DNA from 4 places in the Ammoniphilus sp. CFH 90114 genome. Region 2 is predicted to be linked to each of the others. Evidence: riboswitches for the same ligand, from Rfam matches in the RefSeq annotation. Region 2 holds a riboswitch; each other region holds the start of a gene.
What was found. A riboswitch is a leader RNA that binds a small molecule or an ion and turns the genes downstream of it on or off. The one in region 2 is predicted to bind cyclic di-AMP.

Region 1 (7,922 bases), on a different contig from region 2:
ATTGTTTCCCGCAACTAAAAAGGCAGATCGAACGAAAATATCTCTGATCGACGCCGGGTTGTCCATACTGTCAATGGCAGTGAGTCTTTATTGGGTCTTTAATTTTGAACAGCTCATTCAAAGAATCGGAAATTTTAATCAAGTGGATTTAATCGTGGGAGGAATAGCCATTCTTCTAGTAATGGAAGCAGCACGCCGAGTGGTTGGTATTCCTATTGTTATTATTGCCGGTGTATTTATGCTATACGCGTTATATGGGAAGGATATGCCCGGATTTCTGCATCATAGAGGGGTTTCAGTTGAGCGTTTGATTAGTCATCAATTTTATACACTAGAAGGGATTTTCGGTACGCCTCTAAGCGTATCTGCTACCTTTATCTTTTTGTTTCTACTATTTGGAGCATTTCTTGAAAAAACAGGTGTGGGTGCGTATTTTAATGATTTAGCTCTAGCGGTTGCCGGAAAGCGAATTGGCGGACCTGCGAAAGTTGCTGTGTTTTCTAGTGCCCTTCAAGGGACAATCAGTGGAAGTTCCGTTGCAAATGTTGTGACTTCAGGCGCTTTTACTATCCCTATGATGAAGAAGCTGGGGTATCGGAAGGAATTCGCTGGAGCAGTTGAAGCAGCTTCCTCAACTGGAGGACAAATTATGCCACCTGTGATGGGGGCGGCCGCGTTTCTTATGGCGGAGTTTACGGGTATTCCCTATTGGGAAATAGCTTTAGCGGCAGCTATCCCTGCAGTCCTTTACTTTACCGGGATATGGGTGATGGTGCACTTAGAGGCAAAGCGTATTGGCTTGCGCGGACTTACAGATGAAGAGTTGCCAGATAAGAAAGAGGTATGGAAAAAGTCGTATCTTCTGCTTCCTATTGTAGCGATTATTGCCTTCTTGATGACCGGAGTATCGCCTATTAGAGCAGCTTTATACGGGATAGTAGTTGCTATTTTAGTAGGTTCTTTCCGTAAGGAGACCCGAATGTCTTTTCGAGATATTTTACAAGCTCTGGAAACCGGGGCACGTTCCGCTCTAGGGGTTGCTGCTGCTACAGCCTGTGCTGGAATTATTGTCGGTGTGGTAACCTTAACTGGCGTGGGGCTGAAATTTGCTAATGGATTATTGGCCTTTTCAGGTGGCCTCATTCTCTTGACATTGTTCCTTACTATGATCTCTTCTCTACTCTTAGGGATGGGAACACCCACTACAGCCAACTATATTATTACCTCTACAATTGCCGCACCAGCTATTATTGCTTTAGGTAAGCCTGTTCTAGCAGCGCATATGTTTACGTTTTACTTTGGTATCGTGGCCGATATTACACCGCCGGTAGCCCTCGCTGCCTTTGCCGCTTCGGGGATAGCAAAAGGGAAACCGATGAAGACCGGTGTTCTATCTACGAAGTTAGCTATTGCCGCCTTCATCATCCCTTATGTCTTTGTTATGTCGCCAGAGTTACTTCTGATTGACGCCACATGGTCAGAAACAGCATGGGTAGTTACGACCTCTTTAATTGGAATGATCGGTGTAAGTGCAGGATTAATTGGATACGGATACAAGCCTATGAGTTGGTGGGTAAGAATTATGTCGGTTGCGGCCGGATTAATGCTTATCGTTCCGGGCCTGATCACCGATACAATCGGTATTGGTACACTAGCTGTCATCTTTGGCTCGCAATGGCTAAGCCAAAGAAGAAAAAATGCCGATACTACTTTGGATGCGGCATAGATAAAATATGGAAAACAGCGAACCTTACAAGAGGGTTGGCTGTTTTCCTTCTTTATAGAAGGGAGAACTATGGAATTGGACAGACAAGTCCGGATTGTTTTTCTGATTGCTTTCCTAACCACATTAGCTGGAGAATTGAGCATTACCCCTTTTAACGGGCAGGACTTCAGGTTTGCCCTAGGAACCAGTGTATTTTTATTTCTGCTTTTGCTATTTCCTTATGTTTCGTGGACAATCAGCGGATTGATTACAGCGCTTTTCATCCTGGTATTTAGGGTAGGACTTGATGCTGCTTCCTTTCCATTCCACGGATTTTCATTGACTGAGAGTTTGGCAAATCATGTGCCTTCGAGCTTTTTTTATTTCTTCTTCGCCGTAGGCCTGCGAATCCTTCGGAGAGATGACCCTGAATTTATTCCCTTTCGGTTAGGGCTGTATATTTCTTTAGTTGATTTTTCTTCAAATATTGTAGAATTACTTATAAGGCATTTATTGTCTGAAGGAGTTGAATTCAGCCCCCGGTTAGTGGCCTATTTGATGATCGTTGCTCTTTTCCGCAGTTATTTTATTCTAGGTTTATATAATAGCTTATCCATCCATCGGTTGCGTACCCAGCACATAGAACAGCAAAAGCGTATCGAACAAATGCTTCAGGTTGGTACGGGATTATACGGAGAGACTCTTTATCTGCAAAAGTCGATGGATCATATTGAACAAATCACGGCCAGAAGTTATGATTTATATCGTCGTTTGAAGGAGATGAACCATCCTGAATTAAGCAGACAGGCTCTAGATATTTCTCAGCAGATTCATGAGGTCAAGAAGGATTCCCAACGAATCCTGGCGGGATTAATGAATTTAGTAGACCGCGAAAGTACGATGGAAATGAAACTTTCAGAAGTAATGGATTTTGTGGCAAGGGCAAATGGAAAATACGCAGAGATGCTGCACAAGAAGGTCCGAATTCATTGCCTAGTAGAAATGGATTATACAACGACAGAGTATGTTCCCTTGCTTACCCTTCTGAATAATTTAACGGCAAATGCCGTTGAAGCGATATCGGAAGAAGGGACAATTACACTAGAGTTGCACGGGAATTCTGCCGAAACCATCTTCCGGGTCATAGACACCGGGTCAGGCATACACCCTGGGGACATGTCTATTTTATTCGAGGGTGGTTTTACTACGAAGTTCAATGAAAGAGGAGTCGCTGCAACTGGAATTGGGTTGTCACATGTGCGCGACATTGTGCAATCCTTAAATGGGTATACTCGTGTTCAGTCAAGGCCAGGGGAGACCATCTTTACGATCGTGCTATCCACTTATGAATTAGTGAAAAAAGGAGAGTAGATAATGGACGCTCGTATTCTGATTGTTGATGATGATCCGGTGTGTCGCAGGATGCTTACCCAGATTATAGAGGACCATGACATAGGCGTTGTAATCGGAACAGTTGAAGATGGGTCAAAGGCCTTAAGAATGGTGAAAGAAGAAAATCCGGACATTGTTCTGATGGATCTTCTCATGCCTGAACTTGACGGGATAGAAACCATGAAGGAACTAAGGGATAGGAATTACGAGGGAAAAGTCGTCATGCTGTCTCAAGTTGTTAATAAGGATATGGTGGGTGAAGCGTATCAAATGGGGGTGGAATTCTACATTCACAAGCCGATTAATAAGATTGAGGTTTTAAACGTAATGAATAAAGTGAAAGAATATGTACACCTCCAACGTTCATTATGGACAATTAAAAATTCGCTGAATGGATTAGATCATTTCCAGCCTAAGCGCATCGTCAGTGCCAAGACTCATTCAATACGTGAAGTCGTGGTTTCCTTATTAAGCGACTTGGGAATCGTAGGGGAGAGCGGCAGTGAGGAGATCATTAGCATAATGGAGTACCTCGTGCAAACGAAGTGTTCAAACTTTCCTCCTTTAAAAGAATTATACGAATCGCTAGCAACCAGATCCAAAGCCGAACCCTCAGAGGTCATTCGGGAAGGCAAGGCCATCGAGCAGCGACTTCGCCGGGTGGTTTTGGCTTCTTTGAATCATCTTGCATCGCTCGGGTTGACTGACTATGCTCACCCAAAATTTGAACATTACGCTGTCCGTTACTTTGATTTTCACGATGTCAGACTCGAAATGATGAAAATTGAAAAATCAGAAGAACGAGGGAAAAGCAAGGTCAACATTAAGAAGTTCTTGCATGTTTTGTATCTAGATACGTTAGATAAGTTAGTGGAACAATAGACCGACCGTTGAACGTCAATCGAATAACAGTAGAATATTCTAGGATGGTCCCTAGGTGTCGGTTTTACCGACCTTTAGGGACACCCTCAAATTTTTTTATTTTTTAACAATGGGAATTCATATCTCACACTGATAATCCTCTGCGGTAGTATCTCCTGCTGGATACACCTCAAGTTCGGGTCTGCCGCTATGTTGGTAGCCTGTAGAAGGGAACCATTCTTGAAAGATATTTGACCAGACTTGTTGTATAGCCCCTGGCATGGGTCCGATGGAGGTAAATACAGCCCAGGTAGCAGCCGGGATCGTCCTAAGCGTAAATTCCTCTTCATCAGCCACTCCACACTCGTCATCTCCTTTAATCATTATCCTATCATGGACGAACCATGTATTCCGGTTATTCTGTGCGATCATAAGACCGGTATTACTGACTATACTCTATCAAAAGAGGGTAGATGTGAATATAGAAAGATACATGGTGGTTAGTTAGGGGTTGAGATAAGCGGAGGAATTCCGCTTATTTCTAGAAAAGGCACGAAATTAGGCTAAATAGAGGAAATATTTCCTGTTATTTGCAAGTATCATACTTATTTTGTGGCATCCAGCGAGCTTAGCGGAAAAATTTCCGCTTATCTAGGGCATTTTTAGCAATCTTTGGCTAATAACGGAAGTTTCTCCGCTAATTCCACGTAAGAAAGCCCGCACAACAAGATCGTGTGCAGGCTCTAATAGCTCTTTTCTATTGAGTGGCGCTTCCACCAAAGATAAAGCGATGCTCCCAATGCCTTCCGGAGATACTATCAATTCTCACTCCACCTGATTGGTTTGAATAGGTGTGTAAGATCTTACCGTTGCCTAGATAGATAGCAACATGAGTAATTCTTTGATTAAACTTGTTTAAACCGGCATAGGAAGAAGCATTGACTCCTCTATAAGACATAAAGAACATGAGGTCTCCTGGCTTTAGATTTTGCCACTTGGTAGATGTTTTACCTAAATTCCTTACATGTTCAGCTTGGGTTCTTGAATTACTAGGAATTCGAATCCCCACATCTAAGTAGGCGCGTCGGGTGAAGTCGGAGCAATCGAAGGTTCTCTTGCTTGTGCGGTCAGAACCAAACTCATAAGGTGTACCTATATATTTCATTCCTGCTTGTATAATCTTTTGCCCCGTTGTGGCTTGAGTTTGGAAGGTTTGTGCGCTAGCTTGTCCAGCGAAAGACAATACGATGCTAGAGCTTGTGATCGTCATCGCCGCCACTAGTAAAGCAAGTGGTCTCTTCATTACATATGCCTCCTTTTTGTTTGCCTACGAGGTTAGTTGTCGGGTTCGGATTGAAGGATGACAACCCTACGCAATGCGATGCTGCGATTAACCCCAAAATCAAGCGAGTAACGCCCGATTTAGAAAAGATATCCCCCGCACTTCATTAAAAAAATGGTGAAGTTTCGGCTATAAAAAGGGTAGCATACTGTCTATGGTATGTTAATGTAAGGATATTGGGTATGTTGTTTTTATTAACCATTCTCATTGTTCAGCTATTAAATAAGGGCTTGATCACCAATCTTCTAGGTGTGAAAGCTCTTTTATTGATTTTTTATGTTTAGGATTGTCGTATAGTTTCCTTTGTCGGGAATATACATAACTATGCATGAATTCAGTTTAGCGAGTGGCATTGTAACCATTGTCGAGGAGATGGCACTAAAAGAGGGTTGGAATAGAATTGAAAATGTAAAATTGGTTGTGGGCTCTAGTCGGATGGTTCATGTGGAGTCTTTACAGTTCGCTTTTAGTCTTTTGATAAAGGAATCCATGTTGAATGGTGCGTCTCTAGAAATAGAAGAAAGGATAGGATATGACTTCTATATTGACTATATGGAAGGAGAATAGCAGGAGATGAAAAAGGTCGCCATCCAAAGGGATGTCTTATGGGATAACAAACTCAAGGCAGACGAAAATCGAGAGAAATTTAATCAATATTCTATCTTAACCATCAACCTAATGAGTTCACCTGGTTCTGGGAAAACGACATTTCTTGAGAGAACGATAGAAAGTCTTCAAGATAAGTTGAGAATAGGTGTAATAGAAGGAGACGTAGCGACTTCGCTTGATGCGGAAAGAATTGCATCCCTTGGGACGAAGGTTATTCAGATTAATACCCATGGTGCATGTCACCTCAATTCCAACATGATTGGTTCTGTTTTACCTCACTTTCAACTTCAGGAGCTAGACTGTCTCCTCATTGAAAATGTAGGAAATTTAGTCTGCCCAGCCGAGTTTGATCTAGGAGAACATCTTCGTATTACGATTTTGAGTACAACAGAAGGGACAGATAAAGTCCTGAAGTATCCTACCGTATTTCAGTGTGCGGATGTGGTGATTCTCAATAAAATAGATCTTCTTCCCTATGTTCCTTTTCATCTTGAGTCCTTCTGCCAAACCCTAAGAGAAATGAATCCTAAAGTACAACTTTTTCTCGTATCGGCATTGAGGGGGGAGGGAATGGATACATGGATCAATTGGCTCGTGGATCGACAAGTACAGTTCATGAAAAAGAACGAAGAAGAGTGGAGGTCAGCGGAATCGTACAAGGAGTAGGTTTCCGTCCCTTTGTTTTTCGATTGGCCCATGCTTATCATTTGAAAGGATACGTGCGAAATGATACCGGAGCGGTCACAATAGAAGTAGAGGGCTGGACACATCAGCTTGATCAATTTATGCAATCCTTGCAATACGAAACAAAAGAGCCAGCTCGTATTGATACCTTAAGTCATGTGACTTTAGCTCCTGTCGGATATCAGCAGTTTAGTATTTGTGAAAGCAAGCAAGGTGGGTTAGCGTTCCCTCCATTTCCAGCCGATCTAGCGGTTTGCCAGTCTTGCTTATCGGAGATTCTGAATCCCCAGCATCGATTATTCCACTATCCCTTTACCAGCTGCACTCATTGTGGTCCCCGATATTCTATCATTCATCATCTTCCCTATGATCGAAAAGATACAACGATGCATGCATTTAAGCTCTGTCCTTCCTGTGAACGGGACTATACAGATCCTAATGAACGACGCTTTCATGCTCAAACTTTATGCTGCCCGGATTGTGGTCCCCTTGTACAAGTGAGGATCTATGAGCATACACCCATAGAAGGAGACTGGATAAGGATTGCTCAACAATCTCTCTTACGTGGAGAGATTATGGCTGTAAAAGGCATAGGTGGCTTTCACCTCCTTTGCGATGCGACACAACCTGAGGCTATCAAAAAATTGAGGGTACGAAAACATCGAGTTCGCAAGCCTTTTGCCCTTATGGTGAGGAATCTTGCAACCTTAGAGAAGTATTTTGTGATTAACATGACGGAGCGAAATCTCCTGCAAGACCGAAGGGCTTCTATTGTTCTGCTCAGACCCAAACCTTTGTTGAGAAAGTACCTTGATGTTTCGATTCTAGCTGATGGCTATGCTCGTATAGGAGTAATGCTTCCTTATACGCCATTACATACCTTATTGTTTTCAACTTCTTTATCTTTTCTTATTGCGACCAGTGGCAATTTGCATGGGCAAACCATTGTAAGAACCAATAAAGAAGCATTTCATCACCTACGAGGGATGGCTGATCTCTTTGTAGTCCATTCTAGAGAAATCAAAATTCGAGTGGAGGATTCCGTATGTCAAGTTATAGATAATCAGGTACAAGTCCTTCGTCGCTCACGGGGCTATGTACCAGAAGCTATTAAGATACCAAAACCTAAGGAAATGACGGAAGAACTAGTAATACTGGCGGCTGGCGCGGAGAAGAAAAATACTTTTTGTATCATCAAAGGCGACCAAGCAATAATGAGCCAACACATGGGAGATCTAGATACCAAGGAACAAATGGAAGTATGGAAAGAAGGCGTTCATCATATGCTTCAGCTTTTGGGCACGAATCCTTCGATCACGGCCTACGATC
Region 2 (7,922 bases):
ATTCTACCGAAGCCCATCCTTCAGAGAAAGGAGCAGCATGGTCATAAATAGGTTCGATGACCCAATTTCCATTGTAGTCGATGTAGCCGTATTTCCAACGGCCATCTTCTGCTTGTATACCGGCAGCAGCTAATCCTTCTGAAAAGTCTTGGGCTGTTTTGTATTTAGCCGGTATGACCCAGTCTCCTCTGGTATTCACGTACCCCCATTCGTCTTGACCCAATTGGGCTGCTGCAAGTCCTTCTGAGAAATATTGTACTTGCGTGAACGTGTTAGAAGATACTTGATTTCCGTTAAGATCGGCAAAATAGTATTCAGAACCCTTCCCTTCAATATGACGTTTCATCAGCAAGGTCCCTTCATTATAACCTACTAATTCATGCGAGATATCATAATCAACCGAAGCTATTCGTTTCCCACTACGATCAATAATTCCATAGGTTATAGTCGCCTTTCCTTTTTCCACTAACCCAACAAGAGCATACCCCTCTGATACATAACCGTATGAAAAACCTCCAGGGTAAGAGAATGAAGGAGGAATAACTACTTTTCCACTTTCATTGATATAACCTTCTCGGTTATTTGCAGTTCCCTTCGCCAGAGTTACAGCGGCTAGACCTTCCGAAAACTCATTGGCCCAAGAAAATGTACCCGGAAACGCAAGGCTTCCATTTTTATTAATATATTTATACTCATTTTCTTTAACAGAGACAAGAATAGGCTGATCCCCATTCGGTACCAGGATACTCTTATATTGAGGTTGGACAACAACCTTGCCCTTCCTATCTATCAGTCCAAAGATGAAGTTACCATTCTTATCTCTCTTTTCTATCGGAAATAATTGTGGTTTCTGTTTCACTAATGTACGAGAGAGTGTGACCGGTCGCTCTTTCGCTGTTGTCAGACCTTTCTCTTTCAAATTTTTTAGTATTTGAACAGCTTCCGCCCTTGTCACCAATGCCCCTTTATCAAATCCTTCTAGGGTTGCCTCCGTTTTGCCGCTTGCCAATCGATGATTCAACACAAATTGCACGGAATTATCCACATTATGATGATATCCCTGGCTGGATGCCATAAATTTAGCTACATCCCCACGAGTAATTGGCTTATTTACTATCTCTTTTTTATCAAGCCAGTTCATCTCCCTCGCTTTGTTGTAGAATGGCTCGGCCCAATGTGTACTGCTTGTAGATAGTCCTTGGTTGGTATTTTTATAGCCCTTCACCAGCATCGTCAAAAATTCGCTCTCTTTCACATAACCTGTGGGTTTCACGGTATGATCAGGATAGCCTGTGATGATCTTTTCTTGCACTCCCCATTGAATCGTTTTATATCCCCAGAAAGACGGGGATAGATCCGTAAAGGTCATCTCACTTGAGACTATATTCGATTCTGCATAAGTAGAAGGAAGAGTGAGAGCATAACCTGCTAGAAGGACCGAACAAGACAGGATGATTTTGCTTAGAGATTTTTTCATATTTAAAAATGACCTCTTTATTTTTGATTTATTAGTACGCTAAATCTTAGACTTGCAATGGAACAAATGGTTGCAACATCCCTAGAGGGAATTTATCCCATATAAATAAGAAAAGACCAGCTCTGGAATTACCTGAGCTCGCCTTTCTGTGGTTACAAACTTGCTACTTTTCCTTTGGTCGTATGATAAACCTCAAAAAATTCCTGATAGAGAGCATGGACCGCCTTTTTCATGTGATTCTTTTTGACCCCAAACATCATGCCTACTTCCGAGCAGCCTTGGTTGATTAATTCCACATTGATCTTTTGCCTGGACAGTACACCCGAAGCTTTAGATAAAACAGAGAGATTATTTCTCATCTTCGGTCCTACTAGCATCACGACAGCCAGATCACGGCAGACCATGAGTTGATCTACGGCTAGCTCTGCTTTCATCCGTGCCGTTATGCGAGCCTCTTTTTCCCGACTTAAATCCCCCTCTCGGAATAGCAGGGAAATATCATCATTTCCAGACAGATTATATTCAAGCGGAAGATTCTCCTCCTCTAGAATTTGTCTCAGCTTAAAACCAAAATCCGGCTCTGAGTGCATGAGATATTTACAAAGATAAATACTGCAATAGCCTTCATCAGAAGCAATGCCGGCCACTAAGTTGGAGTCTGCTTCTCGTCTGCTCACAATCATGGTTCCTGGTGCGGATGGATTGTTGGTGTTTTTTATACATATAGGAACCTTCGCGCGAAAAGCGGGGATAAGAGCTTCATCATGAAAAACTTCGAAGCCTGAATAAGAAAGCTCCCTCATTTCCTTGAAGGTCAATTTGTTGATACCACGAGGGTTGTTGACAATATTCGGATTTACGACAAATACCGAATCTACATCTGTAAAGTTCTCATAAAGATCCGCTTGGACAGCTGCAGCAAGGATCGAACCCGTAATATCTGATCCCCCTCGGGAAAAGGTCACAACCGTACCCTCAGGATTATAGCCGAAAAAGCCCGGAAAAATTAGAACTCCCGATTTTTCTTTTAGAACGCGGAGACGAAGGTAGGACTCTGGGAGCACCTGTGCTTTCCCATTTTCTTTAGTCAAAAGCAGCCCCGCCTCTTTAGGATCGATATAATGAGCCTCAACTCCCTTACTTCGCAAGTAGGCAGCCACAAGCTTCGCGCAATGATCCTCTCCACTCGCTTTAAGCAACTCCATATACTTCGTTCTATCTTGTGAATCAGAATATAGCCGCTGAGAAAGATCCGTCCTTATGTGATCTAGGATTTCATCAGACAGCTCCAAACCACGAACCATTTCCTCGTAGCGGGAAAGGACTGCAGAAAAAATTTCTTGGTATGGCTTATTCTCCAAATACTTCTCGGCACAAGAAATCAAAAGATCTGTCACCTTAATGTCTTCTTTATAGCGTTTGCCAGGGGCAGATACAACTACTATTTTTCGAGTGGGATCATTTAATATAATGTCACTCACTTTTTTCACTTGTGAAGCAGTAGCCAAGGAAGTCCCGCCAAATTTACATATCTTCATCCATCCGCCCTCATTTCTTAAGTATAATATTCATTTGAATCATGCTGCCTAGCATGAATAAGAATTTAGACAGCACAAAAAGACCTGCATATTTATTTAACCAATAGAATAACTTTACACCTCGTACTGCCCACATTTAACAATGCTAACAGTACAAAAAGCCCCCTTGATTTTTGGCGGTCTATGACCTCCTTCGCTTTAGCCGACGAAGTTAGCTGACGGGTAGGATGGCGAAAGAGCTAACTCATCCCTTCTACAAATTGTAAAATTAACCCCACTTACTTGGTTCCTCCGCTCCCAGTGTACTGGGATTAGGCCGTTATGCTGTTTTTTTACTTTCTTAAGTTTATACTATTTGGGTAGTTATGGAAATCAAGCCTGCTTGTAATATCCTGGTATATTTATTCAAAAAACCATGTCCTATAACCAGCAGCCCTTTTATTCTTATTATTCCTCCCAAATACTCCATGAAATTAGAATTCTCTCATGAATCAGGATGGGAGCGATCTCCGATTACTCAACAAAAAGAAAGAAGGCTGCCATAGCAGCCTTCTCGAAATAAAACACGAGGACTTCCTAATTATTTATTATTGGTTTGGATCATGAACTCCCGGATCAAGCTAGCGAACGCTTCGGGTGCCTCTAATGGCAGGTGGTGAAAGACCCCTTCCATCTCGTGCAGTGGTCCACCCGTGATCCGCGCAAGTTCTTTAGCGCCCTCAGCTGGCATTACTTGACTTTCCTTCGCACGAACGAACCAGGTGGGGCAGTTAACCTGTTCGGCCAGTGCCACTGCTTCAACCTTTTCGATGGCCAGTGCCCGTCGATCAAATCGTTCTCCCCAACGCCCATCCTCCTGTTCATGATAGCAGTCCTGAGCAACTTGCTCCACTCGTTCCTTCGGGGCGGCGTGCTGAGGGGGCAGGAATCTATAATTAGCCACAGCGTCTTGTAGAGTGTCGTAAATACGTCCACTCTTTTGAGCAGCTTTGTGTAAGCCAGCTAACTCCTCTTCCGGGGAGTCCATTTTCATATCAGCGACTAGTAAAGCTGAAGGAGGACGAACCCCCCGACTAGCCACTTTGAGCCCCACATAGGCTCCCATCGAATGACCTACGATGGCATAAGGCCCGTCGAATTTCTCGACAAGCTCCTCGATGTCTCTTGCGTAATCATCGAAACGGTAGCTATCGGCCCAAGGACTCTGACCGTGACCTCGAAAATCAGGGGCGATCAGATAGTACTCCTTCTCCAGGTAGGGTGTTACCCACTTCCACCAGCCACTGTGACAGGCAAGGGCGTGAAGGAGTAACACGGGTGGATTTTTTGGATCTCCCCACGTTTGATACTTCATCTCCATTGTCTTGACCTCCATTCTCCGTGATCGTTTAATTCCATAATAACCCATTGTATGTATCGTACATTTGAGAGATTTAAACGTCAACAGAGAGTTACTTGTTAGGAAAGGCCCTTCATTTACAACTGAGAAGCATATTTATTTATCTCTTTACCAAGCTCGTCAATCTCTTTAATGAACTGAGAGATTTGATCCGTTGACTTAGCTTGCGTATTCCCAACCTCTACCACTTTGGCAATGGAATTAGAAATAGCATTCATAGACTTTTGCATATTGGTCAATGTCTCTCTGATTTTTACGGTAGAATTAACCGTTTCTAAGGATAATTTACGAATTTCGGTTGCTACTACACCAAACCCTCGTCCCATATCCCCTGCTCGGGCAGCTTCTATTGATGCATTAAGTCCTAATAGATTGGTTTGATCAGCAATGTGTTTGATGAAAGTCAGGACTTCGTCTGACTTTTTCACTTCTTCACTGGCTTGTTTAGATTGCAGGAGCAAGTTATTGCTAATGTTAGCTAACTCGTCTGCTCCTTTTGCAACCGTGGTAATTCCCATGTTTGCCTCTCCTATAGATTTCACTATTTGTTCAGAGAAGCGAAGCAACTCTTTTTCACTTTGCTCTTGGATCTGTATGGCAATGGCTCCGATGACCTCACCATTTTCGTTAAAAATAGGCTCAGCAAGTCCCGTGAACGAGAACCCGAAGAATTCAGCAGGCACATCAGCTTTTATTGACTTGCCGTATCTGATTGTGTCTGCTAGAGGCTCCTTAGGGTTAATTTTCATACCTGGTTTTACGCCAATATTTATTTTTTCGCCAGGATAATAAGCAATCCACTCCTGTCTGTTTGAAACACCTATGCCCACTTTGGGCAGCATTGATTTTAAGATAGGTATCGTAGCGAGAATTGCTTCTAGTTTATTTACTTCAGTATGAACCACTGACATATTGGACCACCCTCGTATAAATTCGTAGTTATGTTTACTCTATTAGTACCAGAATTCTTAATTTTCGTCAAACTTTTGTATAATTTTATTATACAAAAGTTTGACACACTGAACAACATTTTTACTCCGCTGGTTTAGCTTATATAACAACATCTTATAAACTTGATAAATAATTATTATAATGACATAATTTAGGTGTGGCTTTATTTAATAGTTAGAGGAGGATTTTCAATGGCAAAGGTTACGTTTAAAGGAAACCCGATTACACTCTTAGGCAATGAAGTCAAGGTGGGCGATCAAGCCCCTAACTTTACGGTATTAGCTAACGATTTATCTCCCGTTACCCTTGAAAATTCTGAGGGAACCACCCGGATCATCAGTGTTGTCCCTTCCCTTGACACGGGAGTTTGCGACCAACAAACTCGCAGATTCAATGAAGAAGCGGCACATCTTGAAGGTGTAACGATTTTAACCATTAGCGTTGACTTGCCATTTGCCCAAAAACGTTGGTGTGGTGCTGCTGGAATTGATAAGGTTCAAACATTATCCGATCATCGGGATCTTTCGTTTGGAGAAGCTTACGGAGTCGTTATCAAAGAACTTCGTTTGTTGGCACGTGCTGTTTTTGTTATTGATAAGAACAATAAGATTACCTATGTGGAATATGTTTCTGAGGCAACCAATCATCCAAACTATGATGCCGCAATTGAGGCAGCAAAAAAAGCTTAAATGTCTTGACAATATAATTATTACTAAGTAATAATTATATTTAGATTGTAATTATTATATATAGCGATAGGGTTTTTTGACTGATCTAGCTATATATCACTTTCAAACACTAAGGAGGAATTTGTAATGTCACTAATTGGAACTGAAGTAAAACCGTTTAAAGCACAAGCTTTCCGCAATGGAGAATTCATTGAAGTTACTGATGCAGATCTGAAAGGAAAGTGGAGTGTAGTTTGCTTCTATCCAGCAGACTTTACTTTCGTATGCCCAACTGAGCTTGAGGATTTGCAGAATCAATACGAGACTTTAAAGGGACTTGGTGCGGAAGTGTATTCCGTTTCAACAGATACTCACTTTACACATAAGGCATGGCATGATAGTTCTGAGACCATTGGAAAAATTACTTATACCATGATCGGAGATCCTTCTCATACAATCTCTCGCAACTTCGATGTCCTTATTGAAGCAGTTGGTCTTGCTGATCGTGGTACGTTTATCATTGACCCAGACGGAATCATTCAGACGGTTGAAATCAATGCAGGTGGCATCGGCCGCGATGCGAGCACACTTGTTACTAAAATCAAGGCAGCTCAATATGTTCGAAACAATCCAGGTGAAGTTTGCCCAGCGAAATGGCAAGAAGGTTCTGCCACACTTAAGCCAAGCCTTGACCTTGTAGGAAAGATCTAAGGAGTACATGACATGCTACTCGATGCAGATATTAAGGCACAATTAAACCAGTACCTTCAGCTAATGGAAGGCGAAGTGGTGCTTAAAGTCAGTGCAGGCTCGGATGACGTATCTCGTGACATGCTTGCTCTGATCGATGAATTGACTAGTATGTCTTCGAAGATTACGGTAGAGAAAGCCTCATTATCCAGGACGCCAAGCTTTGGTGTCAATCGTGTAGGCGAAGATACAGGGGTTGCGTTTGCGGGTATTCCTTTGGGACATGAGTTTACTTCCTTAGTCTTAGCTCTACTTCAAGTCAGTGGAAGACCTCCGAAGGTGGAACAAAGCGTCATCGATCAAGTGAAAAACCTGCGCGGGGATTACCACTTTGAATCTTACATCAGCTTGAGCTGCCACAACTGTCCTGATGTTGTTCAGGCGCTGAATGTAATGAGCATCCTTAATCCTACCATTAGCCATACCATGATTGATGGTGCCGTGTTTAAAGACGAAGCAGAAAGCAAAGATGTCATGGCTGTGCCATCAGTCTACCTCAATGGCGAATTCTTTGGCAGTGGTCGTATGACACTCGAAGAAATTCTTGCTAAGCTGGGTAATGCTCCGGATGCATCCGAGCTTACCAATAAGGAACCATTCGATGTACTGGTGATTGGGGGCGGACCTGCCGGTTCTAGTGCAGCTATCTATGCTGCACGCAAGGGGATCCGAACAGGAATCGTGGCGGAGCGCTTCGGTGGTCAAGTAATGGACACCGTAGGAATCGAGAACTTCATCAGTGTGAAATATACGGAAGGTCCTAAACTGGTAGCCAGTTTAGAAGAACATGTGAAAGAATACGGCATCGATGTGATGAAATTACAGCGCGCTAAGCGTTTAGAAAAGAAAGATCTCATCGAAGTTGAATTAGAGAATGGGGCTGTTCTGAAGAGTAAGTCGGTCATTATTTCAACTGGTGCCCGTTGGCGTAATGTGGGGGTTCCAGGCGAGGCCGAATTCAAGAACAAGGGCGTAGCCTACTGCCCTCATTGTGACGGTCCTTTGTTTACAGGAAAAGACGTAGCCGTGATTGGCGGTGGTAATTCCGGTATTGAGGCGGCCATCGATCTCGCTGGGATCGTGAAGCATGTCACGGTTCTCGAATTTATGCCAGAACTGAAGGCTGACGCTGTCTTGCA
Region 3 (7,922 bases), on a different contig from region 2:
GGGGACAGTGGATTGCGGTCATGGAAAGTCCTGATATAGTGAATCGAACGTATCATCATGTTGCCTTTAAAATTAGAGATGAAGATGTCGATGGGTATCTAAAAAATAGATGAGTTAAACCTTGATATGAAACCTCCTAGACCAAGGATAGCAGGGGAAGGATATTCGATCAGATTAGCTTCTTACAAGGAAGTGGATTGTCACTTTCTTTAAGAAATCCTGACTATTCTTCCATGTAAACCTCCTTGCGCATTCATTGTCTTTATGTGTAACCCGCTGTACTAAATGAAGGGAAGAGCACACATACATATAAAGTGGGTTAAACTTAAAGCGCTTTGTGAGGTGATTCTATGGACAAATCATCAGGATCCAACAAAAAAGGGGATGGAAATAAGAAAAATGAGCAGTTAGAGCAGGTTCGTATAAAAAATACCGGTAAAAGATTGACGACGAATGAAGGACTGAAGGTTTCAAATAACGAGTCAACCTTAAAAGCAGGAGATCGAGGCCCTGTATTAATGCAGGATTTTCATTTCTTTCAAAAACAGATGCACTTTGACACGGAACGAATTCCGGAAAGAGTCGTTCATGCAAGAGGATTTGGAGTGCATGGTGAATTTGAGCTATATAAGTCGATGAAAGAATATACAAAAGCTGGATTCCTGCAGGAACCTGGATTAAAAACACCAGTATTTGTGCGCTTTTCTACCGTACAAGGCGGCAAAGGGTCCATGGATACGGCACGGGATATACGCGGTTTTGCTGTCAAATTTTATACACAAGAAGGAAACTACGACTTATTAGGACTTCAGTTTCCTGTATTTGTTATTCATGATGCTTTTAAGTTTGTAGATTCGCAGCATGCTTTAAAACCGGAGCCGCATAACGATATGCCGACAGCCTCGGCCGCACATGATAACTTTTGGGATTTTGTCGCTAATAATCAAGAATCCGCTCATTTTGTCATGTGGGCGATGTCGGACCGAGGTGTTCCACGAAGCTGGCGGATGATGGAAGGGTTTGGTGTCAATATCTTTCGTTTTGTCAATGAACAGGGGAAAAGTACCTTCGTGAGATTTCATTGGAAACCCATCCTCGGTGTCCATTCGTTGCTTAATGAGGAAGCGTTGATGATAGGGGGACTCGACCCTGATTATCATCGACGAGATCTAAGGGAAGCCATTGAGCGTGGTGCTTATCCTGTCTTTGAACTTGGTGTACAAATGATTGCGGAAGAAGATGAACAAAAATTTGACTTTGACGTGATTGATCCAACCAAACTCTGGCCAGAGGAGCTCGTCCCCGTTGAGATCATCGGGAAGATGACACTGAATCGAAATGTAGATAATTTCTTTGCTGAAACAGAGCAGGTCGCTTTTGACGTTACCAATCTGGTTCCGGGGATTAACTTTAGTAATGATCCCATTTTACAGGGGAGGACATTCACCTATAAAATCACCCAAATGCACAGGTTAGGAGGATCGAATTACCCGGATTTGCCAATTAACCGATCCCTTTGTCCTTTCCATAATAACCAGCGAGACGGATTTAGCCGACACCGGATTGATGTCGATCAAGTTAATTATTATAGAAACTCCATAGCGAATAATACACCAGGACCGACCCCTCCAGAGGAAGGTGGGTTTGTCCATTATCCAGAGCATGTAGAAGGTCCTAAGATTAAGGCCAGCAGTGAATCTTTCAAAGATTTCTTCACTCATGCAAGGTTATTTTGGAATAGTATGTCTCTCGTTGAAAAGCAGCACATTATAGAAGCCTTTAGTTTCGAACTGGCAAAAGTTGAGAGCGAATCCGTTCGTCAGCAGGTTGTTGATATGTTTGTTCATGTTGATAAGGAAATGGCGACAAGGATTGCTAATCATGTTGGAGTTAAGCCTCCAACCGGCCAGCATGTATCGGATACAGCTTCATCCCCTGCATTAAGTCAAGCGAATACAGTTCATTATCCTCATTCATTAAGGGTTGGGGTTTTAATTGGACATGGATTTCATGGTAAAGAGGTCAAGAGTGTTATTGACATGCTTGTTCAAAATGGAGTTTTTGTAGATATGGTTAGTGACAAGCTTGGAACGGTCATTGGAGAGGATGGTACGAAATTTAAGGTCAATAAGATCTTTCTTTCCACCCATCACGTACTTCATGACTCGCTATATGTCGTAGGTGGACGTTCAGACAATCAAAAGGAATTGGATAGAAATATCGTGGAATTTATTCAGGGAGCCTATAAACACTATAAACCGATCAGAATAGCAACAACGGCACTGAGTTATATCCAGGCATCAAAAAAGAATAATTTAGCGGGTGTCGTTTTTGCCGCCAAAAATCCCAACTTCTGTAGTGAACTTCTAAACTGCTATCACTCAGCGGCGTTTTTGGAATCGTAAATAAATAATTCTAAAATCTGTAAGGAAGTTGATAATGTTCGTTCTTTATAGTCTAATAGCCATTACAGGAATGGCTATATTCATCTGCATTCTCATATTCTCTACCTACAAAATATTACGAAACAAAAAGAGCTTCCACTCTTGGCTAACTTTGGTCATGGTGGTTTTCTTTTTAGGGGTGGCTCTTTGGCAAAGTTTAAAATTCTTTAATGTAAGATTTTAATTCAATAACTTAGTTGAGCTTAATAAAATGTTTGCAAAAAATGTAGGCAAGAAGTAAGATATCTTGCATAAGTAAAATCAAATCGCTGAGTTCCGAATTGGAAGCGGGGGACCCAAGTTTGGTTTGTGTTCTTGTTCTGTTGAAGAGAACACAAATTAGGGGGTGAATCTTGTGTGGACTATATTCTTCACAGGTAGGGCGACTCTCACGCCCGAATCCGACAGCTAACCTCGTAAGCGTATAAAGAGAGGTGGATAATCGTGCCGATGCATGGTGTTTTTGACGATGCGTGAAGAAGCCACGAAGAGATACTCTCTTTGTGGTTTTTTGTCTTTACTGGAAATGATAATTAAATAATGTAAACTTGAAAGGAAGCCATAGCATGCCAGCAAAAACATTTGCAGTGATCGGTATGGGACGTTTTGGTTCGAGTGTAGCTAAAACTCTCTATGAAATGGGTTATGAAGTGATGGCAATTGATTCATGTGAAGAACGAATACAAGAATATATTCAATATGTCACATATGCAGTCCAAGCAGATGCAACAGATGAGCAAGCCCTTAAGGAGCTTGGGATTCGGAACTTTGATGTCGTCGTCGTAGCGATCGGAGATGATATTCAAGCGAGTATTCTCACCACACTTATTCTGAAAGAATTAGGAGTAAAGCAAATTACAGTAAAGGCACAAAATGAGCGTCATGGAAAGGTTCTATATAAGCTTGGCGCCGATCGGGTCGTATTTCCTGAAAGAGATATGGGCAGCCGAATAGCGAATAATTTGGTTTCACCTAATGTATTGGATTTTATTGAGTTAGCTGAAGATTATAGTGTAGTTGAAGTCGTTGCAGGAGAAAGGCTCGTCGGGAAATCTCTTATCGAATTGAATATTCGTGCTAGGTTTGGGGTGAACGTGATGGCCATTAAGAGCGGAGCCCATATTAATATTGCACCCCAAGCTGATGATACGATTCAGAAAGATGATATCCTTGTTGTTATAGGAGAGAACCGAGATCTAAGGCGCTTTGAGCAACATATTATATAAATTCTACCAAAACAATATAGAGGTATTGCGCTATGATTTCATTAAAAAAATTCAATCTTATTGAGCTTCATCCTGCTCGATTGCTTATACTTGGATTTGGCTTTCTGATTGTTGTAGGAACCTTACTTCTAATGCTTCCGATTTCTACACGACCAGGACATCAATTGGGATTTATTGATGCGTTATTTGAAGCAACCTCTGCTGTTTGTGTGACCGGATTAGTCGTTGTTGATACAGGAACGACCTTCACGCTGTTCGGACAAATTGTACTGTTGGCGTTAATTCAAATTGGCGGTTGGGGCTTTATGACGGCTGGGGTCTTTATGTTTATCATCCTGGGAAAGAAGATTGGTTTAAAAGAAAGGTTGGTACTGCAAAGTACTTTAAATCAGTTTTCTATTCAAGGAGTAGTCAAGCTGGTGATATTAATTATTTCCTTAACCGTCTTCATGGAATCCGTTGGTGCTCTTCTGCTAGCCCTTCGTTGGTCGTATGAGATGCCTTGGAGTACCGCCTTGTACTATGGGATCTTTCATTCTATTTCTGCATTCAATAACGCTGGATTCGGTCTGGAGCCTGACAGTTTAAGCAAGTGGGTTGGAGACCCTACCATTAATCTTGTTATCACTTTCTTATTTATGGCTGGTGGGATTGGATTTACTGTTATTTTGGACTTGTGGAACAAGAAATCCTTACGGAAACTATCCTTGCACTCAAAAATTGCTTTACTTGTTTCCTTAATTCTCAATATCATTGCAACTCTAATTATATTTGCAACAGAGTTCAGTAATCCAGACACGATTGGTAATTTTCCTCTCGCGGATAAGTGGTGGGCTTCGTATTTTCAAGGGGTGGTTACCCGTACGGCAGGATTCAACACGATTGATATAGGGCAGATGATGGTCCCATCCTTGGTCTTTATGATGTTTATGATGTTTATCGGGGCCTCGTCTGCTTCCACAGGTGGGGGGATAAAAGTAACAACATTCGCTCTCATGCTCTTAGCCCTATGGTCAGTTCTAACAGCGAAAGATAACGTCAGCATCTTTAAGCGAAGGATTCCTTGGGAGCTGGTGAATAAAGCCTTCTCGATTGCCGTTACCGCGATTATGTTTATCAGTGTTATTTTCTTTATCCTTACGTATACGGAACAAGCGGACCTTGTACTCATTTTATTTGAGACGATTTCAGCTTTCGGTACCGTCGGATTATCAGCAGGGTTGACAGCAGACCTATCTCCAATGGGCAGAGTACTGATCACCATTCTCATGTTTATTGGGAGAATTGGTCCATTAACGATGGCATTTGCACTGATGAAATTCAGTGATAAAAGTAGGGTGAAGTACGTGGAAGAGAGGATTCTAATCGGATAGAAGATTGTTGGACAAAATATTCCATATAAATATAGGAAGGGGTATTTTATGGAAGGAAACTCATCTATACAAATGACTTCGTCAGAAGTCGCGAATTTGTGGAAAGTATATGAAATGGAAACGTTGAATGTATGTATGATCCAACACTTTTTATCAACGCTGGAAGATCCCGAGATCATTTCACTAACGGAGGAAAAACTGTCTTTAAAAGAAGATAGAATAAAACAGTTGCAGGAGATTTTTCAAAAAGAGAAATTCCCTATTCCAATGGGAATGACCAAAGATGATATTAATAAATCTGCACCTAAACTGTTTACAGACACTTTTATTATACAGTACCTACATTATATGGCTAGGATAGGAATTGAAACGTATGGATTAGCAGTCTCTTGTTGTCCACGGTATGATTTAAGAGACTTTTTCATAAAAGGACTTCATTCCTTTTCGCATATCCAGAATAAAATCATGGATCTATTGCTTGAGAAAGGAATTTATGTTCGTTCTCCCTATGTTCCATATCCTGACAAGGTTGATTTTGTAAAAGAACAAGGATTCATAACAGGGTGGCTGGGAGAGCGAAGACCCCTGCATACTGTACAGATTACACATCTATATTTGAATATTCAGCGCAATGCCATTGGTCAGCAATTAATGAGTGCATTCAGTCAATGCGCTCGAGATAAAGATGTAAAAAAATACATGTTGCGAGGTAAACATTTATCGATGAAGTTCATGGAAATCTTCAGTTCATTGTTAAAAGAAGATGACCTAATCCCTCCAACGTTTGGAGGAATAGGTATTACTACTTCAACCGTTCCTCCGTTTTCAGATAAGCTAATGTTAACATTAGTAGCAAACTTAAATGCGTATGGCATGTCGTTATATGGTCTCTCCTTAAGTGAAAGTACAAGGAGAGATTTATTTGCCCAGTATACTCGAATTATGGCTGAGGTAGGCCAATTTGCGGAGGATGGAGTTAACTTATTAATTAAACATGGATACTTCGAGGAACCGCCGAAAGCACCAGACAGAAAAGAAATAGCTCAAACATAATTTAATAATTAAAGAAGTAGAGAATGAGCTTGATGTGGAAGTATCATATGATTCCCTTCAAGCTCTACCTATGTCACCCCATAATTATCTCCCAGCATCCCTGAAGGAAATGCAGCACGCCCCAACCCAACCTCCGATCACATTTCAAACCAGCTGAAGAGACAAACCTAACAATAATAATGTTATAAATATCAATAAGTATTTATTGAAAAACAATAAATTATGAGTTAAAATCATATTAAAAATATAAGTGAGGTGCTCTTTATGGAACGAAGTACGACACTTTTCTTAAAGATAGCTGTTTTTCTTATGGGAATCCCAGTTCTTGCTTTGTGCCTTTTCTTGGTACCTGAGATAGGGAATTTTACAGCAGTACTGTATCCAGATGCTGCTTATCTAAAGTATTTCGTTTTCGCCGTGATGTATGGAGCCGCTATACCTTTTTACTTTGCTCTGTTTCAGGCTTTTAAACTTTTAACGTTTATTGATCAGAACAAAGCGTTCTCGGTACGATCTGTAAAGTCTCTAAAGAGAATAAAAAATTGTGCCATTACCATTAGTGGTTTGTATGTGGCAGGAATGCCGCTCTTCTATCTCATCGCGGAAAGAGATGATGCTCCAGGTATCATACTCATTGGGTTGGTGCTTATTTTTGCTTCCATGGTTATCGCAGTCTTTGCTGCTGTTCTCCAAAGACTTTTGCAAGAAGCTATAAATATAAAATCAGAAAATGATTTAACGGTCTGAGGTGAATAACATGGCAATAATCATCAACATTGATGTGATGCTGGCTAAAAGGAAAATGAGCGTAACAGAACTTTCGGAGAGGGTCGGAATAACGATGGCTAATCTTTCTATACTGAAAAATGGAAAGGCCAAAGCCATCCGATTTTCAACTTTAGAGGCCATTTGCAAGGCTTTAGAATGTCAGCCTGGAGATATTTTAGAGTACAAAAGGGACGAAGACACCTAGGATTTCCCCCTATAAACCTTTGGAGGCACAAATCATGAGAGCACTCTCGGGATGGCATTTGAAATTATCAAATTGATAAAGGGGAAGTTTGATATGACACTGTTTTTATTATTGGGCCTTGTTGGAGTTTTTGTGATTATCATGCTAAGAAAAGCTATAGTCCTGATGCAAGGAAACAACAACAAACTAGTACGAATGCTTCAACACACCAAGTGGTATCAACAGCATTGGTTTGGAGGAGGATTTCTATTTATTGTTAATGTTGTATTGTTTACTGGAGTGGGGTTGGTTCTGCATCTCATTACTCAGTTAAGTATCCCTTTTATTCACCTCCTAATTATGATAGGTGCGGTGATCACCAGCATCGTTTTGTGGGTGTCGATGAATCGTGGGTGGCAAGGGAGTAAAAAGAATCGATTAAAGATGGGGTTTTTGGGGAGCAGTTTCTATATGGTATTAGCCTTATATATCGTTTATAAGTTAATTACATTGGAGCCGTCATTTCCTGGTGATGATACCTTTATGGCATTTATTGGTCTTCTGTTTGGACTCATCGTTGCCATCGTTGCCTTTATTACTTGTATGATCTTTACTGGATTGTCTTACCAAAATAAGAGTCAGTAATCGTAAAGTGAGGATGCGTGTAGTTCCTCACGCTAACGGAGCTCCATGGTGAGAAGACGGATGCATGGCATCCGTTTTTTTAGTGTATCTCGATTTTCTCAAGTTTGAGTTGCAAAAGTAAAGGAAACCTCTTCCGCTTTTTCTTTGCTGGACAGGAACGTTCTTTCTGTATAGGTTACCCGATTCTCATAGTCTATGGTCATGAGCGTAGACGAACGCGTGCCATAGT
Region 4 (7,922 bases), on a different contig from region 2:
CGTTAAGTAAATTTCCTACAATAAAATAGATATTCTCTGCAGCGACCTGATACTGTTCCTTCGCTTGGGAAACAATACGATTGACCCTGATATACCACTTCATCCCTTTGTAACTTGATAGATTGGGAATGATCTTGATCACCCCAACTTGATCCTCATTTTGTTTCAGCAACAGTACATCCTGTTGAGGCTCCATTTGAAGATGGGAAGGGAATCTATTCTGAAAAAATAGGGCGAGTTCTTGATATAGCATGGTGGTAATTCTTGTGTTTGACTTTCTGGCATTGTTTTGGCTCTTTCGGAGTTCTTCCTCCTTGGCATACACTTGTGTCATGCTAGAGAAGAACTCCCTCTCTAGAGAACCATCTCCAGACACGGTTCTTCTCTCTAATAAGCATGCCTTACATTCTGATATCACTTGTGTGATCTCATCGAGGAATTCCTCAATTTGCTTTAGTTTTCTTTGATCATCCATTCCACTCATGGCAGGTAACCCCCGATACCGGTAAGTCAGGCTGTCGATCATTCCTTCTTTAACTCCGCTAACACATCTAGGTTGAGCTTTAAGACATTCACACGAGGCTCACCGAAGATCCCCCATTCTTTTCCTTGTGTGTTCTTTTCAATTAAAGTTTGAATGGTCGCTGCATCTAGACCTGTATTTTTCTCAATGCGAGGAATCTGAGCAATGGCTGCTTCAGGGCTAATATGTGGATCCAATCCAGAACCAGAATTGGTCATTAGATCCATCGGTACTTCACTTACAGGAACATCTGGGTTTTCTGCTTGCCACTTCGCTATCGATTCCTTGGTTCGATTCATCATGTCTTCATTAGAAGGCGCATAATTGTTCGAACCTGAACCTGAACCGTCATGTTCAATACTTGAGATTCGCCCATGAAAGAGACCTGGGTCATTGAAATTCTGACCAATCAGTTCGGATCCAATGACTTGTTGTTGCTCATTCAAGATTAGACTTCCGTTCGCTTGGTAAGGAACAAGGGCTTGTGCAATACCTGTAACCAGTAAGTGATATCCTAATCCACATAACAGCATCAAAACGACACTTAAACGTAAACTTTTGAATAAATGAGATCCCATTGGGGTGCACCCTTTCGCATCGTATAGTAGAAGGAGGGCTTACCCCTCCTCGTCATTAGACCAATAGATTTAATAAAACATCAATTACCTTGATTCCGATAAACGGTGCAATGACACCGCCTAATCCATAGATAAAGAGATTCCTTCTTAATAATTCCGAAGAGCTCATCGGCTTGTAGACTACTCCCTTCATCGCTAACGGGATGAGCATGGGGATGATAATGGCATTAAAGATGAGCGCGGATAGAATCGCTGACATCGGTGAACCTAGACCCATGACATTAAGAACCGCCATCTCAGGAATTGCAAACATAAACATCGCCGGGATAATGGCAAAGTATTTGGCTACATCGTTGGCAATACTAAAGGTCGTCAACGCTCCACGGGTCATCAGTAACTGCTTACCAATCGAAACTACTTCAATGATTTTGGTAGGATCTGAATCCAGGTCTACCATATTGGCTGCTTCCTTGGCCGCAGCGGTTCCAGTATTCATCGCTAATCCGACATCCGCCTGAGCGAGCGCTGGTGCATCGTTCGTTCCGTCCCCTGTCATTGCCACGAGTTTCCCTTCCGCTTGCTCCTTGCGAATGACATCGATTTTATCCTCTGGTTTGGCTTCTGCGATAAAATCATCAACTCCGGCTTCCCGGGCAATCGTCGCTGCCGTCAGTGGGTTATCCCCCGTACACATAATCGTCTTAATGCCCATTTTTCGCAGTTGCTCAAAACGCTCACGCATACCAGGCTTAACCGTATCTTTCAGATAAATGAGTCCAAAGATTTCTTGACCCACAGCGACAGCCAGCGGTGTTCCACCTTCCTTGGCAATTTGATTGCTCTTGGCATCTAAATCCGCAGGAATCTGACCTCCATGAACGGATACCCATTTCTTCACGGCATCGACGGCGCCTTTGCGAATTTGACGTCCATCCTCTAAATCCAATCCACTCATGCGAGTTTCCGCTTTAAATTCGATAAAGTCACTTCCATAAGCCAAGGATTCATTATATTTGAGCTTCTGATTTTTCATTAATTCAAGTACTGAACGTCCTTCTGGCGTTTCGTCCTGCACCGAGCTAATCGCTGCCCAACCAGCTAGGTCCTCTAATTTGGAATCTCCAACTGGGATTAATGCACTGGCCATCCGATTCCCAAAGGTAATGGTTCCGGTTTTATCCAGGATAATCGTATTAATGTCACCAGATGCTTCGACGGCTTTACCGGACATCGCAATAACATTGAATTGGGTGACACGGTCCATCCCCGCAATCCCAATCGCAGACAGTAACCCCCCGATGGTCGTTGGAATTAAACAAACGAGCAAAGCGATTAAGTAGGGAACTTCAAGGGTAAACCCTAAATAGTTGGAGTAAAAAGGCAACGTAACCACAACAATCATAAAGATTAAAGTTAAACTCGTTAACACGGTGTTGAGTGCAATTTCGTTTGGTGTTTTTTGTCTTTGAGCGCCTTCCACGAGCGAGATCATGCGATCTAAGAAGGACTCTCCTGGATCATTGGTTATGCGAACCTTAATTTGGTCACTCACGACACGAGTTCCACCCGTGACAGAACTAAAGTCTCCACCTGCTTCTTTGATGACAAGAGCAGATTCACCTGTAATCGCCGATTCGTCGACGGAAGCCACTCCTTCAATGACTTCCCCATCGCCAGGGATGAGTTCACCTTGAGCTACGAGGACAATGTCCCCTTTCCGTAAATCCGTAGAAGGTACATTCTTAATGGCTCCATTCACGAGCTTTTTCGCTAAGATGTCCTTCTTCGTCTTCTTCAGCGAATCTGCTTGTGCTTTTCCACGCCCTTCGGCCAAAGCTTCTGCAAAATTAGCAAATAAAATGGTGACTAGTAAGATCAATGTAACCGTGACATTAAACCAGAAAGGAACCGCTCCGCCAAACGCACTCGGAAAGATGGTACCGAGTAAGGTGATGACAAAGCCAATTTCCACAACGAACATGATGGGATTTTTCACCATGATACGTGGGTCTAGTTTTACAAAAGATTGTTTCAGTGCATGGATGACCATCTCTGAATTCATCATTGATTTATTATTTTGACTCATTTCCATTCCTCCATCGAGTTCTTCACACTTAGCGAAGGGTTAAGTATTCAGCAATCGGACCCAGAACGAGCGCTGGGAAAAAGGTTAACGCACCAACCAGAAGTACGGTTCCAATGAATACCCCAGCAAATAATGGAGTGTCGGTACGGAAGGTACCTACAGTTTCAGGAACACTCTTCTTTGCAGCTAACGAACCCGCCACCGCTAACATCGTCACGAAGGAGAAGTAACGGCCCAAGAACATCACGATTCCCGTTGAAATATTCCAGAATGGGGTATTGTCTCCTAAGCCTTCAAAGCCAGAACCATTATTCGCTGCGGATGACGTATACTCATACATCGCTTGCGTAATTCCATGGAAGCCTGGGTTTGAAATCGTATCCGGATGAAGCATGACCGCAATCGCTGTAGGAACTAGAATTAAAATCGGATGTACCAACAAGGTTAAGGCAATCAGCTTCATTTCCTTTCCTTCAATTTTCTTACCTAAGAACTCGGGTGTGCGACCCACCATTAACCCAGATAAGAAAACCGCAATCATCGCATACATCAATACGTTTAAGAACCCAGCCCCGACCCCTCCAAAGATGGTGTTTAACATCATATTGGAGATCGTGATCATTCCACCGATTGGTGTTAAGGTATCATGCATCGTGTTAACTGCTCCTGTTTCGGAAGCGGTAGTAACGACAGAGTATAAGGCAGATTGAGCAACCCCAAAACGCACTTCTTTTCCTTCCATGCTTCCTTGCTCATGTTGGATTCCCAATGAATTTAAAGCTGGGTTACCCGCGTACTCAGAAGATAACGAAACACCCGCCATTATTAAAAACATCATGAACATCGAAACGAATAATACGCGGCCTTGCTTCGCATTTCCTACCATATGGCCATAAGCAAATGGTGTAGCTGTTCCTAATAACAACATGAGTAAGATTTGAATCAAATTACTAATCGCATTCGGATTTTCGAATGGATGGGCGGAGTTGACTCCGAAGAATCCTCCTCCGTTGTTTCCTAATTCCTTAATGGAAAGGAAGGAAGCAACCGGTCCTCTTCCGATTTGTTGTTCTTCACCGGTGATTGTCGTTGCCGTAACGGTTGGATCTAACGTTTGTGGCACCCCAAGCAATACAAAGAAAATAGCCGTTACAAAAGCGATGGGGAGCAACACTCGGAAAATGGATCGAATTAAGTCCACATAAAAGTTACCTAAAGGTTTTCCAGCTAATCCACGGATAAAAGCGATAATAACCGCTAACGCAGTACCTGGTGCTGTAAACATGAGGAATACAATCCCCATCATCTGAGCTAAATACGATAAGCTGCTTTCTCCACTATAATGCTGTAAGTTTGTATTGGTCATAAAGCTGATTGCTGTATTCAGAGATAAGGTCGGCTCCATCGCCGTAATCGCACTTGGATTCAGTGGTAGTACGCCTTGAATTCGGAAAAACGTGTAGGTAATCAAAATCATTAAGGTATTCGAATAAATAATAGCCAGCGCGTACTCTTTCCAGCTTTGATTTTGTTTTCGTACACCGCCTAATTTTAAAATCCAGTTATCAAATCCGAAGATGCGATCCACACCTGTCGGCTTGTAATCAAATGCTTTAGTTAAATATAGACCCATAGGTCTAGCAAGTAATAATACTAGAAGCAAGGTAATCCCAACAGAAATCAATGGCGTTGTCAACGTAATCCCTCCAAATGGTAGTTAAAATTTCTCAGGGTTCACTAATACGTATCCTAGATAGATAAAGGTGGCTGCTGTTACCAAACCCAAAACGATCATCATGATCTATCGCTTCCTTTCTCAATTACCTGCTCAGAAAATTTCGCTAGTCCCACCATCGTAGAAGCTAGACCCACAATGATTAACACCATAAAAACGTCCATCATCTTCAACACCTCCTTGTTCTCCGTCACCAAGAAGCCCTGTGAGCTACGTCCTCTTACTCCCTTGTGAACGGCCTGAATCGGTTCAAACCACTCACCCTGGAGCAAAAAAAATAGACCAATGCTTACCTCAACCCCACGAAACGAAATCAAATTCGTACGCAACACCAAATAGGCGTAAAGCGTTCTGTTACTAGCTTGATTTCGTTCCACATGTGGAGAAAAAGTACTCATTGGTCTACCTAACGCCCAGCCGACACGTAGTGCCCTCTTTGCGATCTGTCTCCCTGTTCCTTTTTAAACAGTGGTATTTAATTTTAAGCAAAACAAAAAGACCTGCGTTTATTCATCTTAAAGAAACCTTTTGTCACCCAGATCCCTAGATAACAAAAAAGCCCCCTCAAAATAGGCGGTCATTGACCTCCCTCGCTTTAGCCGACGAAGTTAGCTGACGGGTAGGATGGCGAAGAAGCTTTCTCATCCCTTCTACCGAAGTAGAATTAACCCCACTTAATTGGGTCCTCCGTTCCCAGGTGCCCTGGGATTTGGCCGATCTGCAATTGTTTGCTTGATGTGACTTATTATAATCTCATTTGTCGATCGTTGTGAAGCTTTGAATTGCTTCAATTTCAGCCATTTTTTTGCATTTACCCGAGATTACAATATTGTTTTCTACGTATTTATAACTGTCTTTATCTTTTTCTCCCATTTTCATGGTTTTAGTTAAGTTTTTTATAAATGATTTGAATTTCTAAAGTGTAAGATTTCTATTTATCCTAATAAACAGAGATAGAGCTAGAAAAAATAAGTAAACCATAAATGTTAGCGCAATCAAGATTACTTTTTCAGCTTTTTCTTGTGATTTTCACTCTTTACAAATTTTGTGAACAGCATGTATGATCATCCCATATCAAATGTTATAAACATGCTAATCGCTTAATCTCCTTAAGGAGAGCGGGGGAACCATCGTGATGGCTGCCATCACAGGGGTGAATCTCTTTTGAGTAGGGCTACTCTCATGCCCGAATCCGTCAGCTAACCTCGTCAGCGTTAGAGAGAGGCATCTTTTTTCGCGTGCTTTTCATCACGTTTATTTTGTGGTGAATTCAAAAGCCACAAGAGGAGACCTCTTCTTGTGGCTTTTTTGCGTCCAAAATGCATGTGCTCTCCCCTTTAACCATAATCTAGGAGGATACCCATGGCTTCAACAAAAAAGAAATTAGAAGCAGAGTTAAGCGAAGCATTTATTAAATTCCAAAGAGAATTAATTGGACGTGGTCCACAGGAGGCAAAGACCTACATTGTAGAGGATATGGTTATTCTTCGCTTTAAAGGGGTTCTTACCGTGGAAGAAAAGCACTTGGTTAAAAATGATCAAGGTCGAAGATTAATTAAAAAAATGAGACAAACCCTACGTGAGATGTATAGTCAAGATTTTGAAGCCATTGTTCAACGATACACCGGATGTAAAGTACTAAGTAGTCATAGCGATATCAGCACTAAGACAGAAGAACGTATTGAAGTCTTCGTGATGGATCGAGATGTCGAAAAAATGCTAGACAAAGAATGCACAGGAAAAAAATTATCAGCCAATTAAAAGGGGATCTATCATGATAGAAGAAATTCGTAGACAATTATTTGCTAATCAGAATATGATTGTTGAGGTTATGACCAAGCACCAGACACGCATCCAAGGTAAATTGACTTGGTTAAGTCCAGACAGATCGATGGCAGAGATTACCCTCCATGACGGTCAAATTAAAACCATTACTGACATTGATATCAAAAATGTCGTTGCTTTAGAGAAAGCTTAGCCAATTACAACGGAGAATTATCGAATCTGAGCTATTATAAAAAGATGACTGAAAATCATTCATGTTTATGAGGGTGCCAAACCATAAATGTTTGGCACTCTTTGTTCCCTAGTTCTAAGAGGTCCTATACTAGACATAGCTAATGAAACAAAGTCCACCATGATAAAAACACGAGCAGCAACAATCGTTGGTATTTAATGACTTGATCAAACACCAACACAGATAAACACAGGTATAAGCAAGAACTGCATAAAAATTGTTTTTAACGCAATCGCAGCGTAATGAATAAGTCTTTTGCTCTTCCTGGATGGATAAATAGAAATGCTGTTCCTATCATTAAGATGTAAGAAATAAAGTTTAATGCCATTAGGATAATGAATAAAGTTATTGTTTTGGACAAGATAATAGCTGTTCGGCTAATGGTAAAATAAATAGATTAATTACTGCCTCTGTTTGGTATTCCTGAACAGTAATAAAGGCCGTCAACACTCCAAAAGTAAGTGGAAAAATAAATAAATGGTTAATTTGCATACACAGTCCAATGATATCGTCCCAGTGAACCATTGAACCTGTTCCGTTAGTTTTAATGAATTAAGCCACAAAAATAGCGATAATAACAAAATAACAAACAACAAGATTTTTGAACGTTTCCCCTTCATGATATCCAATTGAATTGGAGTTCCCACTATTGCTCGCTTCCACACGATGGCTCTTTTAGGTTCATTTACTTTAAGCTCAATGTAGCAATTTCCATGTTTATGAATGTCTTCAAGTGTAACTTCTTCGGTAAGCTTCCATTTTGAACAATCCAATTACAAACAACAGACGCAATTCTATTTAGTTTCTAAATAGAATTGCGTCTGTTTTTTTCTAATTAGTTATCAGTATTTTATTTACTTTTAGCAGTAAACTCCGCTTGAGAAACGTTCATAATTTAGACACAAAAATGACGACCGTTTTCTCTTTCATGGTCGTTGACTAATAACATCATCATCTTGGAAGGAGGAGTATGCATGCTAAAA

Region 1: another riboswitch for cyclic di-AMP. It lies ahead of EIZ39_RS11135 (C40 family peptidase); the one in region 2 lies ahead of EIZ39_RS23865 (aspartate kinase).
Region 3: another riboswitch for cyclic di-AMP. It lies ahead of EIZ39_RS13255 (potassium channel family protein); the one in region 2 lies ahead of EIZ39_RS23865 (aspartate kinase).
Region 4: another riboswitch for cyclic di-AMP. It lies ahead of EIZ39_RS09070 (hypothetical protein); the one in region 2 lies ahead of EIZ39_RS23865 (aspartate kinase).

Annotation. Positions count from the first base shown of each region.
Region 1 is NZ_SDLI01000004.1:198,545-206,466, reverse strand. Features, by position in the region: gene EIZ39_RS11155 (TRAP transporter permease) at 1-1,726, shown strand, start outside; gene EIZ39_RS11150 (ATP-binding protein) at 1,796-3,076, shown strand; gene EIZ39_RS11145 (response regulator) at 3,080-3,979, shown strand; partial or broken gene EIZ39_RS11140 (GyrI-like domain-containing protein) at 4,097-4,303, opposite strand; gene EIZ39_RS11135 (C40 family peptidase) at 4,716-5,261, opposite strand; cyclic di-AMP (ydaO/yuaA leader) riboswitch at 5,268-5,441, opposite strand; gene EIZ39_RS11130 (hydrogenase maturation nickel metallochaperone HypA/HybF) at 5,625-5,867, shown strand; gene hypB (hydrogenase nickel incorporation protein HypB) at 5,874-6,575, shown strand; gene hypF (carbamoyltransferase HypF) at 6,488-7,922, shown strand, end outside.
Region 2 is NZ_SDLI01000019.1:19,869-27,790, forward strand. Features, by position in the region: gene EIZ39_RS23860 (WG repeat-containing protein) at 1-1,477, opposite strand, end outside; gene EIZ39_RS23865 (aspartate kinase) at 1,630-3,015, opposite strand; cyclic di-AMP (ydaO/yuaA leader) riboswitch at 3,201-3,343, opposite strand; gene EIZ39_RS23870 (alpha/beta fold hydrolase) at 3,596-4,375, opposite strand; gene EIZ39_RS23875 (methyl-accepting chemotaxis protein) at 4,492-5,325, opposite strand; gene tpx (thiol peroxidase) at 5,557-6,054, shown strand; gene ahpC (alkyl hydroperoxide reductase subunit C) at 6,181-6,744, shown strand; gene ahpF (alkyl hydroperoxide reductase subunit F) at 6,757-7,922, shown strand, end outside.
Region 3 is NZ_SDLI01000005.1:194,858-202,779, forward strand. Features, by position in the region: gene EIZ39_RS27535 (VOC family protein) at 1-113, shown strand, start outside; partial or broken gene EIZ39_RS13250 (catalase) at 351-2,409, shown strand; cyclic di-AMP (ydaO/yuaA leader) riboswitch at 2,702-2,883, shown strand; gene EIZ39_RS13255 (potassium channel family protein) at 3,011-3,670, shown strand; gene EIZ39_RS13260 (TrkH family potassium uptake protein) at 3,703-5,043, shown strand; gene EIZ39_RS13265 (DUF3231 family protein) at 5,092-6,096, shown strand; gene EIZ39_RS13270 (DUF2975 domain-containing protein) at 6,361-6,843, shown strand; gene EIZ39_RS13275 (helix-turn-helix domain-containing protein) at 6,854-7,069, shown strand; gene EIZ39_RS13280 (voltage-gated chloride channel family protein) at 7,163-7,693, shown strand; gene EIZ39_RS13285 (NRDE family protein) at 7,792-7,922, opposite strand, start outside.
Region 4 is NZ_SDLI01000003.1:289,011-296,932, reverse strand. Features, by position in the region: gene EIZ39_RS09095 (hypothetical protein) at 1-484, opposite strand, end outside; gene kdpC (potassium-transporting ATPase subunit KdpC) at 523-1,101, opposite strand; gene kdpB (potassium-transporting ATPase subunit KdpB) at 1,157-3,187, opposite strand; gene kdpA (potassium-transporting ATPase subunit KdpA) at 3,216-4,871, opposite strand; gene EIZ39_RS27710 (potassium-transporting ATPase subunit F) at 4,905-4,982, opposite strand; gene EIZ39_RS09070 (hypothetical protein) at 4,982-5,320, opposite strand; cyclic di-AMP (ydaO/yuaA leader) riboswitch at 5,505-5,647, opposite strand; cyclic di-AMP (ydaO/yuaA leader) riboswitch at 6,010-6,151, shown strand; gene EIZ39_RS09065 (Na-translocating system protein MpsC family protein) at 6,285-6,683, shown strand; gene EIZ39_RS09060 (hypothetical protein) at 6,697-6,900, shown strand; gene EIZ39_RS09050 (helix-turn-helix domain-containing protein) at 7,914-7,922, shown strand, end outside.